Regions from separate parts of the Nostocoides vanveenii genome, predicted to be linked through region 1. Evidence: predicted binding sites of a transcription regulator. Region 1 holds the regulator's gene; each other region holds the start of a gene.
What was found. Region 1 encodes LexA, which represses DNA repair genes until DNA is damaged. Its sites were predicted from a motif close to TCGAACANNTGTTCGA; they were not measured.
Positions count from the first base shown of each region.

Region 1 (5,722 bases):
GAGCCGCCCTTGAAGATGAAGCCCTCCTCCTTGTACCAGTTGAGGATGCTGTCCATGGAGTCGTCGACGGAGAGGATGAAGCACGCGCTGACCTGCTGGGGCGAGGGCGTGCCGACGTTGAACCAGACGGGGCTGTTGAAGCTGAAGACCTGGTGGAGCAGGGCATAGGTCAGCTCGTGCTCGAAGACCTCGGCGTCGGACTCAGTGGCGAAGTAGCCGTACTGCTTGCCCGCGCGGACATAGGTCAGCACGACGCGGTCGATCAACTGACGCAGGCTGCGCTCGCGGGCGTCGGTGCCCAGGGCCCCGCGGAAGTACTTGGTCGTGACGATCGTGCTGGCGTTGACCGACCAGAAGTCGGGGAACTCGACGCCGGACTGCTCGAAGATGACCTCGCCGGTCTTCCAGTTGGTCTGGTTGACCTCCCGCTTCTCCCACGTGACCTCGTCATAGGGGTGCACTCCGGCCGTGGTGAAGATCCGCTCCATGGTCAGGCCCTTGGCCTTGCCGGAACGGGCGGCACTCGAGCGTGCGGTCTCCGTCATCAATCCTTCTCCTGGGGTTGTTGCGTCATGCGATGGGGCTGGGTTGGGCAAAGCGGGCCGCGGGTCTGCGGCACCGGAGTCAATGGTCGATGGCCAGGCGATCGAGCGTGGCTCGCTCGGCGCGTAGCAAGGTGATGGCCGCCTCGAAGTCCTCGAGGGACTCGAAGGCCTGGTAGACGCTCGCGAAGCGGAGGTAGGCCACCTCGTCGAGGTTCCGCAAGGGACCGAGGATGGCCATGCCCACCTCGTGCGCATCGACCTCGGCGATGCCGAGCGACCGAACGGATTCTTCGACCCGCTGCGCGAGGAGCGCGAGATCGTCCTCGGTGACCGGTCGGCCCTGGCAGGCCTTCCGGACACCGACGAGCACCTTGCTCCGACTGAACGGCTCACTCACGCCGGAGCGCTTGAGCACCGTCAGACCGGCCGTCTCGATCGTCGAGAAGCGCCGCCCGCAATCGGGGCACTGACGGCGGCGCCGGATCTGGGCACCGTCGTCACTGGTGCGCGAATCCACGACGCGCGAGTCGGTATGCCGGCAGAACGGACAGTGCACGGCAAACCTCCAATAGCACGACCTGGGGATAAATGCGCGGACAACGTGGGGATTATCTGTGGGTAACTTCACCACCGATGTGTACTACATGTTGACGAACTACAACCGTGTAACCACTAGATGTAGGAATCTACTTCGTCAACGACCCCAACGCAAGGTCTCTTCCCCGGCGCGTCGCCACAGACTTCCCAAGACGCGTCCGGCCCGCCTCAGCCCTTCGGAATCACCAGTCGCTGGCCGATCATGATCCGGTCCGTGGACAGCCCATTCGCCTGCTGAAGGGCGACGACGCCCTGATGAATGGCCTGGTCGGGCAGGTAGTCGCGAGCGATCTCGGACAGCGTCTGCCCCTTCTCCACGACGACAGTCGGAAGGGCGGGTGCGGTCGAGGCCGACGCGATCGCCCCCGGACGGTTGACCATGGCGACCCCCAGCACGATGCCGCCGCCCAGCAGCGTGGACACCAGCAGCGAAATCGCCAGTCGGCCGGCCCGAGTGACATGAACCGTGCCCCGGACGGCCAGCTCGCGAACCGGATGCGTGGTCGCGGGCGCCATGCCACGGCGACGCGACGACGGCTGCGCCGGGGCGACCGGCGGCACGAGCGCAAGCGCGCGGCGGCGGTCACGTCCCGGCCTGGTCGACGGGGCGGGCAGGGTCAGCGGAGCGGACAGGGCCAACGATCCGTCGGTCCCCCAGGATGTGAGCGTTGCGGCCATGTTGATCTCCTCCTTCGGCGTGTCCATCGAAGAAATGTTCGATAGAACGGTTGTACGATATGTAGCACGGAATCTGCGACTGATGCAAGAAACGATCGAACAGATGTTTGAGATCGTGACCTGATCGGCATAGGCTCTTCCGTACTGGGACGAGCATGTCAGCGACCACCGACAACCGGCCCCAGCTGCGGAAATGCCACCGTCGAGCAGGCCACGCGAGGGCAATGGAGGCCCAGATGAGCAGCGACAACACGACCGGCCAGGTGCACCCCATGCCTGAGCGCGAGGACGGCGACGGTCTGACCGTGCGCCAGCGACGCGTCCTGGATGTCATCCGCACCTCGATCGATCAACGTGGCTATCCCCCGAGCATGCGCGAGATCGGCGAGGCGGTCGGACTGGTCTCCCCCAGTTCGGTTGCCCACCAACTCCACGCCCTTGAGCGCAAGGGCTATCTGCGGCGCGATCCCAACCGGCCCCGAGCGATCGAAGTCGTCTCCCCGAACGCCCCGGGTGAGCGTGGCTACCGCCCCGGCGACCACGAGGACGATGGTCACCAGGACGAGACGGGCAGCGGCGACGCGCGGCCGGAAGCGTCATACGTGCCGGTGATCGGACGGATCGCCGCGGGTTCACCGATCATGGCCGACGAAGTGGTCGAGGACGTCTTTCCTCTGCCGCGCCAGATCGTCGGCGACGGCACTCTTTTCCTTCTGCGGGTGGTTGGCGACTCGATGATCGACGCCGCGATCTGCGACGGCGACTGGGTTGTGGTGCGTCAGCAACCGACTGCGGACAATGGCGACATCGTCGCCGCGCTGCTCGATAACGAGGCCACGGTCAAGTCGTTCAAGCGCCGTGACGGCAAGGTGTGGCTGATGCCGCACAATCCGGCGTTCGGCCCCATCGACGGTGACCACGCGACGATTCTCGGCAAGGTGACCGCAGTCCTTCGCCGGGTGTGATCGGTCAGTCACCGAGACGGTCGGCCACCAGCCGCAACGTTGTCGGCCACCAGCCGCAACGTTTCGGTGATGCCGTCGTCCACCTGCACGTCGATCAGGTGCCGATCGCGCAGGGTTCCGCGCGTCACCGCAGCGATCGGTATGCCGCCACGCGCCGCGCGCCGCACGAAGCGAAGTCCGCTCATCACCTGTAGCGAGCTGCCGATGACGACGAGCGCGTGGGCCGCATCGGTGAGGTGGAAGCACTGGTCAACCCGCTCGCGCGGCACGCTGCCACCGAAGAAGACGACATCCGGTTTGAGCCGGTCCAGGCCGCAGGCGCGGCAGGTCGGGGTCACGAAGTGCGCGATGAGCGCGTCATCGAGCACCACATCGCCGTCCGGGCGGATCTGGCTGCTGACCCGGGATCCGTCGCGAGCCAAGCCGATGATGTCGTCGGCAAAGTGCGGATTGGCCTGACGGATGGCCGCCTGTATCTGCTCGCGCGGATAGCGCTGGCCGCAATCGAGGCAGACGACCTCGGCGAGGCTGCCGTGCAACTCCACGACCCGACTGCTGCCCGCCCGTTGATGGAGTCCGTCGACATTCTGGGTGATGATGTCGGTGACCAGGCCGTGCCTTTCGAGGGCGGCGAGGGCCTGGTGGCCCGCGTTGGGTTCGGCGGCGGTGAAGCGGGACCAGCCGGCATACGAGCGGGCCCAGTAGCGCTGGCGGCTGGAGCTGGAGGTGACGAACTCGCCGTGCTGCATCGGGGTGACGCGCCGCTGGCCGTCGGGGCCGCGGTAGTCGGGAATGCCGGAGTCCGTGCTGATCCCGGCCCCGGTCAGGGCAAGCACCCCACCGCGTGCGACGAGGCCGGCGAGCGCGTCAACAGCGCGATTCGCGGTGTCGGTATGTGCGGTGGCGGAGGTCGAGTCGGTCAAAGCCGGCCTGCCATGGGGTGCTCCTCGGGCGGGGCATGTTCGTGGGTTTCATCCCATCACATGCCGAACCGGCCTCTCGACGGGGCTGGACCGGCCTCTCGACGGGGCTGGACCGGCCTCTCGACGGGATGGGGCCGGGGGTTTCCGCGCCGGGACGAAACTACCATGGAAACGGCAGCTGATTCCGAACTTCATAACATGCTGTTATAGACTGCCGGGATGATCGACGCTGCCGGCCTTCGAGTTGTCCGGGCCATTGATGAGGCCGGCAGCTTCACCGGCGCGGCGACGATGCTCGGCTATTCACAGCCCGCGGTGTCGCAGATGATCCGGCGCCTTGAGCAGCGCACCGGAACAGCCATCGTCGACCGGGTCGGACGGACGGTCCGGCTGACCGAGGCCGGTCAGGTGCTCGCACGGCACGCCAAGACCGTGCTCGCTGCGCTCGACTCCGCGGAGGAGGAGGTGGCCGCCCTCGCGGGTCTGCGCGCCGGCCGGGTGCGTGTCGCGGCGTTCCCCTCGGCCTCCGCGACCCTCGTGCCCAAGGCGCTGGCCTTGGTGCGCAGTCGCTATCCGGATGTGTCGATGTCCTTCACCGAAGCCGAACCTCCGGAATCGCTGGCGGCCCTGCGTGCCGGCGAGTGCGATCTCGCGGTGGCGTTCTCCTATCCGGGGACCGACCTCGCCCGGGGCGAAGAAGACCTCGACGTCTTCGTCACCCGGCGACTGCTCGATGACGAGGTGCTCCTGGCGCTGCCCCCCGAGCATCCTCTCGCCGCGAGTAGCGGACCGATCGACATCGCCAAGCTCAAGTCCGACACCTGGATCGCCGGGTGCCCGCGCTGTCGCGGGCACTTGTTGGAGATGTGCTCGCGGGGCGGGTTCACGCCGGATGTCAGCTTCGAGACCGAGGACTACGTTGCGGTGCAGGGCATGGTCGCCTGCGGTCTGGGCGTGGCCCTCATTCCCGACCTGATCCTGCGCACCACTCATCACCCAGGCGTGGTGGCGCGGCGGATCGCGCCCGCCTCCCGGCGGGAGATCGTGGCCGTGACCACACCCGATCTGTTGCGCGTGCCGTCTGTGGCCGCCGCCTTGGACGCACTGGTCGAGGTGGCTGCGTCGCCCGATCTGTTGCCGACACTGGCGCCTGAGCCTGCGGGAGCATCGACCGGACCGGAGTTGGACTACTACCTCTGAGGTCGGCGCCCAAGTTGCTCTCGGGCGGCGGGATCCCGTGTGTTGGGGGGGTCGCCGCACGGGTTAGTCGCCGCGCTCAGTGGTGGGTCCGGGTGGTGAGCCGGCCATGGTCGAGCCACACCGCGATGTCGCCGTCCTCATCGGTGCGCAGCAGCCGGGCTCCCGTCGACTGCACCCACGCCAACGCACCGGGTGAGGGATGGCCGTAGTCGTTGTCGGCGCCCACGCTGACCACCATCAAGGGGGCACGCAGCAGGCCCATCAGAGACGGATCGAGATTGGACGACCCGTGATGGGGCAGCTTCACCACGTCGTATGCCGAGAGCCGCGATCGCAGGGCAGGGTCACCCGAGACGGCGCGCCAGAGCGCGTGACCGGCCTCGCGCTCGATGTCGCCGGAGAGGAAGAGGTCGAGGCCAGCGACGTGGGCATCGAGCACGATGCTCGCATTGTTGGGGACCGAGCCGTCGAGGATGCGCCGCCCTGGCCACCAGACGGTCGCGGTGACGGAGCCGGCGGTGATGACTTCACCCACGCGCACCGACCGAACGGGAATGGATCGCGAATGCGCTTGGGCAGCAACCTCATTCGCCCCTTGAGTGGGGTCTGCCACCGGTGAGACCAGGATCGTGCCGACCTGGCGGCCGGCCAACGCGCCGGACAGGCCAGCGATGTGATCCGCGTGGAAGTGGGTCAGGACGATGGCGTCGAGACGCCGCACGTTGAGCTGGCGAAGGCAGCGATCCACCGCGGACGGCTCGGGTCCGGCGTCGACCAGGATGGCGCTCTGCTCCCCGGTGCGCAGCACGAGGGC
Region 1 is NZ_BAAAPN010000044.1:29,151-34,872, reverse strand. It holds gene ABD209_RS08590 (vitamin B12-dependent ribonucleotide reductase) at 1-545, opposite strand, end outside; gene nrdR (transcriptional regulator NrdR) at 625-1,101, opposite strand; gene ABD209_RS08580 (LysM peptidoglycan-binding domain-containing protein) at 1,311-1,847, opposite strand; gene lexA (transcriptional repressor LexA) at 2,057-2,785, shown strand; gene ABD209_RS08570 (NAD-dependent protein deacetylase) at 2,794-3,708, opposite strand; gene ABD209_RS08565 (LysR family transcriptional regulator) at 3,928-4,908, shown strand; gene ABD209_RS08560 (ComEC/Rec2 family competence protein) at 4,985-5,722, opposite strand, start outside.

Region 2 (5,722 bases), on a different contig from region 1:
GTCGACGAGATCGAGTCGACCATCCTCGTCGACGGCGAACCGCACCTGATCACCGGTCGTGGCAATGGCCCGCTGTCGGCCTTCGTCGAGGCGCTCGCGACGATCGGCGTCGATGTGCGCGTGCTCGACTACGCCGAGCACGCGATGTCCTCGGGAGTCGACACGCGAGCGGCGGCCTACGTCGAATGTGCTGTGGGAGAACGCGTTCTGTGGGGCGTGGGCCTGCATGAGTCGATCGTGAAGGCGTCGCTGCGCGCCATCATGTCGGCGATGAACCGCGCCGAACGCGACCGGATCAGCCGCGGCGAGGACGACGTGGTCATCTCGCGTCCCGGCGGCGGCCCGTAGGCCCGAAAGTCGGCTCCCTCCCGACACCGAAAGGCCGGTTCGGGGTCGCCCGCGTTAGGCGGCCCGAACCGGCAGCACCGCAGCTCAGGCCGTGGGGTGAGTGGACTCCCCGGCCGACTTGCGCAGGCGCATCGCGAGCAGGCTGGTCGCCAGCAGCATCGCTCCAGCGACGAGCAGTCCGGCGGCTGCCCCAGCGGCACCGGGCAGATAGTCCACGGCGGCCTGGGTCGCAGCCAGCGTCAGGCCGATGACGCCGATCGCCAGGTAGGGCCACACCCGCACCCGGACGTAGGCGGCGAACGCCACGGCGCCCACGAGTGCGAGGAGCACATAGGCGAGAGGCTGCATGCGGCCTTCGAAGACGGGCGTCTCGGCGCCGAGCAGGGTGAGCGCGCCGCCGACGACCCGAGCGGTGTCGGGCTCGCGCCACCAGCGCAGCTCGGCGAGGGCGAGCCAGCCGATCCCGAGGGCGAGCAGGATGACCGTCTTGATCAGGGTGCGACCGTCGCTCCAGCCCGAGGTCGCGTTGAGCACGGTCGCTGCCACGCCGAAGCCGACCGCGGCCTGCCCGGGCACCGTGGGCGCAAGCACGTAGAAGCCGAGGGCGAGCACGGTGAAGGCGCCGAAGACGAGGGCGATCCAGCCGTCCCCGGTGTGGTGCTGGTGTTCGATATACGTGCCGAGGGCACCCGTGGCCAAGGCCGCTGATCCGATGCCGAAGGCACCGGCCAGCCGGCGACGCACGTCGGCGTCCTCGGGGGTGTCTCGCCCGGTCAGGCGTGCGCCGAGGCCGGCCCCCGCCAGGACGAGCGCCCCGAGCAGCAGCGCGCCGACGCGCGTGGCGAGGGACATCTCTCGCCAGCTCGCCGCCAGGAAGACGGCGCCGGCCGCAACAACCAGGATGCCGCCGGCATACCCGGCGATCTCGGCGAGGATCTTGGAGCGGGGCGTCTCGCCGGCGGTCCGCCCGAGTTGATGGTCAAGGATGGCGATGGCCCGAGAGCGATCCTCGGGCGCGACGATCCCGGAATCGACGAGTGCAGCGACCAGCCCGGTTGCCTTTGTGCTGCTGCGTTCGACCAGATGTGCGGACATACGCACATCGTCCCGTATGCCAGCGCCGTCCGGATGAGTATCCCTGCTCACCCGTCTCGACGAACTCGGGCCGGAGTGGGACGTCAACGCACGCCGGCGGGGCGGAACTGGATCGACATCCGCGGGCCGACGCTCTCGGCGACCTTGGGGATTGCATGCTCCCAGGTCCGCTGGCACGAGCCGCCCATGACGATCAGGTCCCCATGGCCGGTGACGAACCGCATACTGGCCCCGCCGCCACGCGGGCGCAGCGCCAGCGTGCGCGTCGCGCCGAGCGAGAGGATGGCAACGATCGTGTCCTGATAGCGCGAGCGGCCGATCCGGTCCCCGTGCCAGGCGACGGAGTCGCGGCCGTCGCGATAGAGGCACAGGCCAGCGGTGACCAGCGGCTCATCAAGCGTCGGGAGGTAGTGAGCGGACAGAGCCTCGCAGGCCTCGCGCAGCAGCGGGTGCGGCCAGGTCTCGTCCGCCCCGTAGAACTTCGTCAGGCGCGGGACATCGACGACGTTGTCGTACATCTGCCGGCGCTCGGCCTGCCAGGGCACGGTGCCTGCCAAGGTCTCGAAAAGCTCATCGCCTGCGCGCAGCCACCGGGGGGCCACGTCGACCCACGCCCCGAAACGCAGCGGCGTGCGCACGACGCCGGCAGCGAGCTCGCCGAAGGATCCGGCCACCTCAGGGGCGCCGAAGTCGAGGACGTCTTGGAGCGTCATACGGGCCATGGTAGCGCGCGGATCGTACATATGTCCGAATGGCGCGCGAGATGCGTCGCTACCGCCGGCGAGCCCGGTCGATGGGCCTGCGGGCCGCGGCATATGGTGCAAAGCCTGGCCTCCTGAGCGTTAGCGACATGGCGGGGCACAATGGGGCGGTGCCGACCTACCGCGACCAAGCGATCGTGTTGCGCACCCACAAACTCGCCGAGGCCGACCGGATCGTCACCGTGCTGACTCGCCAGCGAGGCAAGCTGCGCGTTGTGGCCAAGGGGGTGCGCCGCACCAAGAGCCGATTCGGTGCGCGCCTCGAGCCGGGGATGGTGGTCGACCTCCAGTGCTACGAGGGCCGCAATCTCGACACCGTCACCCAGGCCGAGTCGCTGGCGTCCTATGGCGCGCAGCTCGCCAGGGACTACCGCGCCTACACCGCCGCAGCCACCGTCCTAGAGACCGCCGACCGGCTCAGCGAGGAGCGCGAGCCGGCGCTGCAGCAATACCTGCTGCTGCACGGTGCCCTCGCCGCGCTGGCCGGGGGCGCCCACGACGCCTCGCTCGTGCTGGATGCCTATCTCTTACGGGCGCTCGCCGTGGCCGGCTGGGCGCCGAGCTTCCATGACTGCGCGCAGTGCGGCGACCCGGGCCCGCACGCGGCCTTCAATCTCGCGACCGGCGGGTCCGTATGCCCGTCCTGTCGCCGCCCGGGATCCGTCGCCCCCGCGCGGGCCACCCTCCACCTTCTGGCTGCCTTGCTGGCCGGCGACTGGGAAATCGCCGACGCGAGCCTGCCGCACCACCGGCGCGAAGGGAGCGGCCTGACGGCCGCGTTCACCCAGTGGCACCTGGAGCGGGGCTTGCGCTCCTTGCCGCACGTCGAGCGCGACGCGCCGCCGACTCTGACGACCGCTGGCGCCGACCGCGCCTAGGCCTGCGTCCCAAACAGCGGTAGGAGACTTAGGCTCGACGTCGTGAAGCCCCCCTTCCCGCACCCCTCAGGTGCCCGCCCCCCACAGTTCCCGGCACCGGCCCTGCCCAAGCATGTCGCGATCGTCATGGACGGCAACGGCCGCTGGGCCAACCAGCGCGGGCTGCCGCGGACCAAGGGGCACGAAGCCGGCGAGGCCGCCCTGCTCGACGTCGTCGCCGGGGCGATCGAAGTCGGCGTGACTTACCTATCCGCCTATGCCTTCTCCACCGAGAACTGGAAGCGCAGCCCCGACGAGGTGCGCTTCCTCATGGGCTTCAACCGGGATGTCATCCGCCGCCGCCGCGACCAACTCCACGAGTGGGGCGTGCGAATGCGCTGGGTCGGCCAGCGCCCGCGGCTGTGGGGCTCGGTGATCAAGGAGTTGGAGATCGCCCAGGAACTGACCCAGCACAACACCGGCGTCACTCTGTATTTCTGCGTCAACTATGGCGGGCGCGCCGAGATCGCTGCTGCTGCAAGGCAATTGGCCGAGCGCGTAGCTGCCGGCAAGCTCCGCCCCAGCAGCATCGACGAGAACCTCCTGGCCCGCGCGCTGCCCGAGCCGGGGATGCCCGATGTCGATCTCTTCGTGCGATCGTCGGGGGAGCAGCGAACCTCCAACTTCCTGCTCTGGCAGAGCGCCTACGCCGAGATGGTCTTCCTCGACACGCTCTGGCCGGACTTCGACCGGCGCGACCTGTGGCGGGCGATCGACACCTATGTCCAACGCGATCGCCGGTACGGCGGGGCGGTGGACGCCGTCAGTTCTTGACGCCGTTCGCCGAGCAGGTCGCGCACCGGCCGAAGATCTCCAGCGTGTGCGTGACCGCCTCGAAACCGTGCGCACGCGCCGTCATATCGGCCCACCGCTCGACCTCGTGTGCCTCGACCTCGACGGTCAACCCGCAGTCGCGGCACACCAGGTGATGGTGATGGCCCTCGCTGCAGGCCCGATAGACGGCCTCGCCGCCGTCGGTGAGCAGGACATCGATCGCGCCCTCGTCGGCGAGTGACTGCAGGGTGCGATAGACCGTTGCCAGGCCGACGGTTTCGCCCGAATCCCGAAGCAGCGCATGCCATTCCTGCGCGGACCGGAAGTGCTCGTGGCGCGCCAGGATGTCACCGACCGCCTGTTGCTGGCGGGTCGGCCGCCGCGTGCTCACGCCGCCCCGCCCGTATGCCGTTCGCCCACCTCCGCGGGCAGCTCCCCGCGATGGCTGGGCCGAGCGGCCCGCGTCGGCGGGGCGGCACCCGGGCCGGGCTCGTTGTGCTGGTCCTGGTGATGCTCGTCGTAGTGGTCGTCGTGGGGGGCATGGCGGTGCCCGTCGTGCAAGTAGTCCACGTGGTCGCCGTGCGGCACCGCCTGGTGACCGCAATCGGGGCCGTGCTCGTGGTCGTGGCGCTCGGCCGGCGCGTGATGATGCGCCCAATGTCCGGCGAGCCTCCGAGCCATGTCGGCGACCACGAAGAAGGCCAACGCGATGAGGACGATCGTTCCGCCGGAAGGAGTTTCGGCATAGAACGACGTCACGACGCCACCGACGGCCGCGAGCACACCAAGAGTGGTCGCCAGCCGGATCGCCGATCCGAACGAGCCGGCCAGCAGTTGCGCGGCGGCATTAGGGATGATCATCAGCGCGCTGACCAGGAGCAATCCCACCACGCGCATCGAGACCACGACCGTCACAGCGGTGAGAATCGACAGCGCGAGGTTGACCGCGGTCACCGGCAGGCCAGACGCGCGGGCATACTCCTCGTCCTGGGCGGCGGCGAACAGCCACGGCCGCAGCAGAGTGGTGACGAGGACCACCACCAGGGTGAGCGCGGTGAAGGCATAGAGGTCCGCGCGCGTGGTTGCCGTGATCGATCCGAACAGATAGGCGGTGAGGTTCGCCGAGGTCCCTTGCGGGGAGCGGCCGATGAGCACCACGCCGGTCGCGATGCCGCCATAGAACATCAGCGCCAGCGCCTGATCACCGCCGGTGCGACCGCGAGCGCGCGCCAACTCGATGCCCACGGCGCCGAGGACGGCGACGATCAGGGCCGTCAAAACCGGCGAGGTCGAGGTGAGGATGCCGATGGCGACACCGGCGAGCGCGACGTGGCCGAGGCCGTCGCCGACGAGGGAGAGCCGACGCTGGACGAGGAAGATCCCGACCAGGGGAGCGGCGGCACCGATCAGGAGAGCAGCGATCAGCGCATTGCGCATGAAGGCATAGTCGAGAATCTCAATCATGGTGATCTCCTCGCAGGTCGAGCGGGCCGGCGTCGAAGTGCGGCCGCCGGCGGGCGGATCCACCGGCGGGTGAATGGTCATGGTGATGGCCACCGTGCGAAAGCCCCTGGGTCGCATAGTCATCCGGTGCGCCGTCGAAGGTGATGTGCCCGTCGTCGACGACGATCACCCGAGTGATGACCTCGGCGAGAGCGTCGAGTTCATGAGTGACGATCAGCTGCGTTGTGCCCGCGGTGGCCAACTTCTCTAGCACGCGCGCCAGGACGATCTGATTGGCCGTGTCGACCCCTGCGGTCGGCTCGTCCATGATGAGCAGGTCGGGTGAGGAGGCGAGCGCCCGGGCGATCAACACGCGCCGCTGTT
Region 2 is NZ_BAAAPN010000032.1:1,908-7,629, forward strand. It holds gene leuA (2-isopropylmalate synthase) at 1-348, shown strand, start outside; gene ABD209_RS05865 (DUF2157 domain-containing protein) at 433-1,443, opposite strand; gene ABD209_RS05870 (alpha-ketoglutarate-dependent dioxygenase AlkB) at 1,527-2,156, opposite strand; gene recO (DNA repair protein RecO) at 2,315-3,082, shown strand; gene ABD209_RS05880 (isoprenyl transferase) at 3,125-3,895, shown strand; gene ABD209_RS05885 (Fur family transcriptional regulator) at 3,885-4,286, opposite strand; gene ABD209_RS05890 (metal ABC transporter permease) at 4,283-5,359, opposite strand; gene ABD209_RS05895 (metal ABC transporter ATP-binding protein) at 5,352-5,722, opposite strand, start outside.
Region 2: a site for LexA is predicted at 2,179-2,194, ahead of ABD209_RS05870 (alpha-ketoglutarate-dependent dioxygenase AlkB). Genes of this name have one in related genera too.

Region 3 (5,722 bases), on a different contig from region 1:
AGCCGTCGGCGTCGAGCGTGGGAGTTTCGTCGTCGAGGCGTTCAGCGCGGTAGGTATCGCCGGAGGCGTTGACGTCGAGGCCGAGGACGGCGATGCCGTGGACGCGAGCGTCGTCGAGGATCAGGCGCTTGGGATACATCCCCGGGTCGTGGGTCAGCACGCCGGCGAGAAAGTGCGCCGGATAGTGGGTCTTGAGCCAGGCGCTCTGATAGGTCGGCAGCGCGAAGGCCGCCGCGTGCGCCTTGCAGAAGCCGAAGGAGGCAAAGGCCTTCAGGACCGCCCAGATCCGGTCCCGGTGCTCGGGGCCGTAACCGCGCGCCTGCGCCGCCGGCCGCCACCAGCCCTCGATCTCCTCGATGCCCTTGGGGCTGCCCATCGCCCGGCGCACCTCGTCGGACTGGGCCAGCGAGACCCCGGTCGTCTCGGCGATGATCCGCAGCATCTGCTCGTGGAAGACGACGACGCCCTCGGTCTCTTGCAGGGCCGGGATGAGGCTCGGGTGCAGGAATTGCGCCTCGCTCCACCCGTGCCGGGCTTCGAGGAAGGGCCGGATCATGTCGGACTTGACCGGGCCGGGGCGAAAGAGCGAGATATCGATGATCAGGTCCTCGAAACGGACTGGCCCGAACTTGCCGATCAGCTCCCGCTGCCCCGGGCTCTCGATCTGGAAGCAGCCGAGGGTGTGCGTGGTGCGGATCATCGCAAAGGTCGGCTCGTCATCGAGCGGCACCTGGGTGCGGTCGTCGAGATCGACGCGCTCGCCAGTGGTGCGGTCGATCTCGGCCACGGCATACGCCATCGAGGACTGCATCCGGATGCCGAGGACATCGAGCTTGAGCAGGCCGAGGGCCTCGACATCGTCCTTGTCGAACTGGCTCATCGGGAAGCCGAGCCAGCTCGCCTCCACCGGGGTGCGATCGAGCAGCGTGGCGTTGGAGAGGATGACGCCGCACGGGTGGAGGGCGATATGCCGCGGCAGGCCGTCGAGCTTCTCGACGAGGTCGAAGAGGGTGGCGAGCTGGGCGCCGTCTAGGCCGCGGGCGCGCAACTCGGGCAGGTCGGCGATCGCCTGGCGAGCGTCGCGGGCGCGGATGTGCGGGAAGGCCTTGGCGATCTCGTCAACCTCGACGGGCGGCATACCGAGCGCGGCGCCGACATCGCGAATGGCGTGACGGACCTTGTAGGTGTCCATCATCGACACGCACGTGACCCGCTCGCCGCCGAAGCGGTCGAGGATCGCCTCATAGATCTCCGTGCGGCGAGCGGACTCGACGTCGATGTCGATATCGGGCAGTTCGGCGCGCAATGGCGAGCAGAAGCGCTCCATCAGCAGGTCATAGCGGACCGGGTCAATGCCGCTGATCCCGAGGAGATAGTTGACCAGGCTGCCCGCGCCGGAGCCGCGCGCGGCGACGCGGACCCCCCGCTCGCGGATCAGGTCGACGACTTTGGCGACGGTCATGAAATAGGTCGGATAGCCCAGTGCCGCAACGACATTCAGCTCGTCGTCGAGGCGAGCCTCGACGGTGCGCAGCTCACTCTCGCCCGCGTCCGGATAGCGCGTCAGGACGGCGGCGCGGCAGCGCTCGGCGAGCACCTGCTGCGGATCGACACCGGCCGGTATGCCGACGACCTCCGGCTCGGGCAGGTGCACCGCGCCGATCCCGAGGTCGCGCCGGGGATGTTGCGCGCACCGCATCGCCAGGGCGTGGGTGTCGGCGATCAGGCGGTCGGCGCGGTCGTTGCTCATGTGGCCGGCGCGCTCGGCGACCTCACGGGCGATCCGGTGCATCGTCGCAGTGGTCGCGAGGTGGCCGGCCTCGGAGACCCGGTCGAGATGGCGGCGATCGAGCAGCACGAGTCGCCGGGCGGCATCGAGGACATCGACGATCCGCGCGTCGACCGGGTCGATATGCCGGACGGCGGCGGTGAGGATTGCCGGTATGCCGGCCTCGTCGGCGAGCGCGAGCATCCGCGCGGCGTGGTTGCGCGACCCGGACGTGCCGTCGGGGCCGCCGTGACAGACGATCTCGACGACCAAGCCGTCGCGGGGCAGGAGCGCGCGCCAGGCCGCGAGGAGGGCGCGGGCGGTCGTGCGGTCCTTGCGCAGCACGGCCCGGCCGACGTCGGAGTCGGGGCCGAGCAGTGCTATCAAACGTGCCGGTTCACGCTCTTGGTTGTCGTTACCGCGGGGTGGGGGGTGGGGGGACGTGGCGAAAATCCATCCGGCGTCAGTCGCATCGCGACCTCCGCCTCCCGCCAGACCCAGCCATCGCCCCGACCTCCCATCCCCCGCCCCGCTCGGGATACGCCCTTCCGGCTCCCTCGTCCCCTCGGTCCCCGCCAGCAAGTCCCCGGGGTTGATCGGCGCCGACCCGCCCGCGAATCTGGCGACCTGCCAGGGGGTGCTGATCGGGTTGCCGCGCTCGCCGCGCAGGTGGGTGTCGGTGACCATGCGGCACAAGGCGGCCCAGCCCTGGCTCGAGGTCAGGCCGGTCGCGGGGCCGTGGGCACCGGAACCATTGGCCAGCACTGTGATGCGCGGCAGGCGCGGGTCGACGATCGCGCCGCCCCGGGCCGGGGTGCGTGGCGGGCGGCGGCGCGGATCGGGCGGGGCGTCGAGGATGCCACCGGCCATCGCCAGGTCGACGCCGAGCACCGGCGCGAGCCCGGCCTTGGCCGCGGCCTGGACGAAGCGGATCGCCCCATAGAGCCCGTCGCGATCGGTCAGGGCGATCGCCGGCTGGCCGTACTGCGCGGCCCGCTCGATCAGTGCCTCCGGGGTCGCCGCGCCGTAGCGCATGGAGAAGCCCGAGGCGAGGTGCAGATGGGTGAACTCGGTCATGGCGGGTCACTTGATGACTGAATGGGTTGAGATCTCTGAGGTCGGGTGCGCCCGTCGACTGTGGGGTCGAGGCGATGGTGTCGGCTTGCTGGGCTGACGGGACAGCCGCGCATACACCGGTTCGTCACCATGACACCGGTTCGCCACGGCCACACCCGTCCGGACCGGTGCCTACGTGACAAACCCGGGTATGCGTGACAAACCCGTGCACGGGCGGCGCCGGGCACGAGAGGCGCCCATCAGGACAGGGCCGGGGTCAGGCGAAGGGGTTCGGCGGCGCGGGTCAGGCCGAGCAGGCGGCGAACCCGGTCGTGGAACTCGCCGGCCGAGCGCACCAGGTCGTCGGCCTCGCGCACCGAGACCACCTGCCGGCCTTCGTCCACCGCCCAGCGCCGGGTGGCCGTATGCGCGAAGAACTCGGCCCACTCTCGCAACTCCGGCGCGACCGCGGGCAGCAACTCCCACAGATTGCGCGGGCCACCGGTGGAGCGCGTGCCGATCAGTTGCGGGCCACGAACCGCCAGCACCGCGGCGGCCGCGCGCAAGGCGGCGAGCTGGGCGATGACATAGCGCTGCGCCACTTCGCCGGCGTGGCTGGCCTCGACCAGAGACGCGCTCGACCCGTCCAGCAGATCGAGCGCCGACGCCACCCGAGCCGCGTCGAATCGTGATTCGTGCACCGTCTTCTCCTGTCGCACAAGGGTTTCCGCTGTCATGGCCGACCTCAGTCCTGGACCCGCAGTAGCGTCCAGCTCGGGTAGGACTGGTCGACGTCGGTGTCCCGGCCGATGTCATAGACCCCCGTGCCCGTATGCCGGCCGGCGCTCGCCTCCACGCGCCAGACGGTCCGCTCCCCCGCCTGCGGCGCACCCACGGGGTCCTGCCACCACGAGCGGCGCTCGGTCCAGCGATCGACCAGGCCGCGCACGGCATACAGCCGGCCCCGCCAGATAAAGGCGGACATCACCTCGTCCTGGGCCTGGACGTGGACCGGTTCGTCATAGCAACGGGCCATGGGCGTCTCCTCGACTAAGGCAGGCTGCGATGGCCGGCCGCAGGGGGTCGACGACATCGCCGCCGGGCGGCTGAAATAGGTCACCTAGAACGAATGTTCGTCGAACGTATGTTCTAGAACGACCATACTCCCCGCCGATGCATGACCGTCAAGCCCGGCCCGGGAAGATCCTCGGGCGTCACGGCTCCTTGGCTCAGGGCAGCACCATCGGCTCCTCCGGGAGCGGCCGGCCCGACCGGTAGGGGCCGACCCGCACCGACAGCGAGGCCAGGGCGTGCAGCCCGGCCAGCACCGCGATCGTCGCCCGGACGCCGAGGCGATCGCCGAGCCAGCCCGCGGCCAGCCCGCCGAGAGGCAAGGCACCCGACCAGGGACGACGCCGAGACGACCCGGGCCATGACCGCCGAGGGGAGATAGCGCATCCGGAAGGCCCCGCGCAGCACATTCGCACCGACGACGCCGACCCCGGCGAGGGCAGCCCCCAGCGGCACCAGAGCGACCAGGATGCCGGGGCGGGACAGGGCAATCAGTTCGGGAGCAGCGAGATCTTTTGCCAGATCTTCCCGGACATGCCCGTCGTCATGGTCTCGATGGTGCTGATGGTGTCCAGGACGAGGGCGTCCTCGGACTCCTCGGCGCAGAGCGCCGCGACCTTGCCGATCAGGGAGAGCAACTCCGAGCAGTAGTCGAGATAGTGCTCCAGGTCGTCGCGGCCGAGGCCGGGGTCGACCGAGTGCGAGGTGGGGACAAAGTCGGGCCGCAGCCGCTCGGGATCCTTGGTGAGTTGGTGCATGTCGACGATGTGCGCGAGCGAGCGCAGCCGGTGCAGCGTCGCCAGCAGCCGGCCACGCTCAATCCGCTCCGGCCAAGCGCGCAGGAAGAAGAGCGCGATGCCGGCGAAGACCAGGTCGTTGATCATCGACTCGATCAGCGGCACCCACTCGATCGTGGTGTCCGGCCCGTGCCGGATGGCATCGCGCACGGCCAGGAGAAGCAGGATCGAGGTCGCGGCGAGGATGAGGACGGAGCCGAGCCGCGCGGCATACGTCACTCGGTGCAGGCGCCGCCGGGCACCGTCACCTTCATGGTCGATCTTCTTGGCGATGGTGACGAGTTCATCGGCGACGTGGCCGAGATGGCGCTCCGGGAAGCGCGCCCGGATCCGGTCGGCAAGTCGGACGACCGTCGCGTGCACAAGCCCCGGATCGAGGCGCTCCATCCGGCGTTTCCCCACGGGCGCGAAGCCTATTGGGTCATCGACCCTGGCGGCCTCCGCAGGCCCGGATCCGCCGCGACAGCCTACAGTCCCATCCGTGATGCACCCGGCCGTCGGACGGCTCGTATGCCGATCCTGACCCTCTTCTGCGGGCTGCCCGGCGCGGGCAAGACGACGCGAGCCAAGCGCTTGGAGCAGGCCGGCCGCGGCGTGCGCCTGTGCACCGATGACTGGCAGGGCCCCCTGGGATTGCCGCGCGCCGACACCGACTTCCACGACCGGCTGCAGAGGTGGCTGTACGACCACGCGATGACCCTGCTGCTGACGGGGTGCGATGTGATCCTCGAGGACGGCCTGTGGATGCAGCGGAGCGGGAGCGGACCTTCGCCGATGCACGCGCCGCCGGCGCGAAAATCGACTTCCACATCTTCGACGTGCCCGTGGAGGAGCTGTGGCACCGCCTGACCCACCGTGCCGCCGCGGCCGGACGCGGCGACTACCCAATGACACTCGACGAATTGCGTTGGGTAGCGTCGCTTTTCGAGTCACCGATGGCCGATGAATTGCGCGGCGTGGACACGTGGACACGGCACCAGGGCGGGTTGGGTCCACTGCCGGCCTGATGGGCGGCCGGGACCGTCACCGC
Region 3 is NZ_BAAAPN010000100.1:26,012-31,733, forward strand. It holds gene ABD209_RS16895 (DNA polymerase III subunit alpha) at 1-2,845, opposite strand, end outside; gene ABD209_RS16900 (SAV_6107 family HEPN domain-containing protein) at 3,085-3,525, opposite strand; gene ABD209_RS16905 (DUF6504 family protein) at 3,570-3,860, opposite strand; gene ABD209_RS16910 (hypothetical protein) at 4,054-4,218, opposite strand; gene ABD209_RS16915 (hypothetical protein) at 4,387-5,094, opposite strand; gene ABD209_RS16920 (P-loop nucleotide/nucleoside kinase family protein) at 5,203-5,541, shown strand; gene ABD209_RS16925 (helix-turn-helix domain-containing protein) at 5,716-5,722, opposite strand, start outside.
Region 3: a site for LexA is predicted at 3,961-3,976, ahead of ABD209_RS16905 (DUF6504 family protein). Genes of this name have one in related genera too.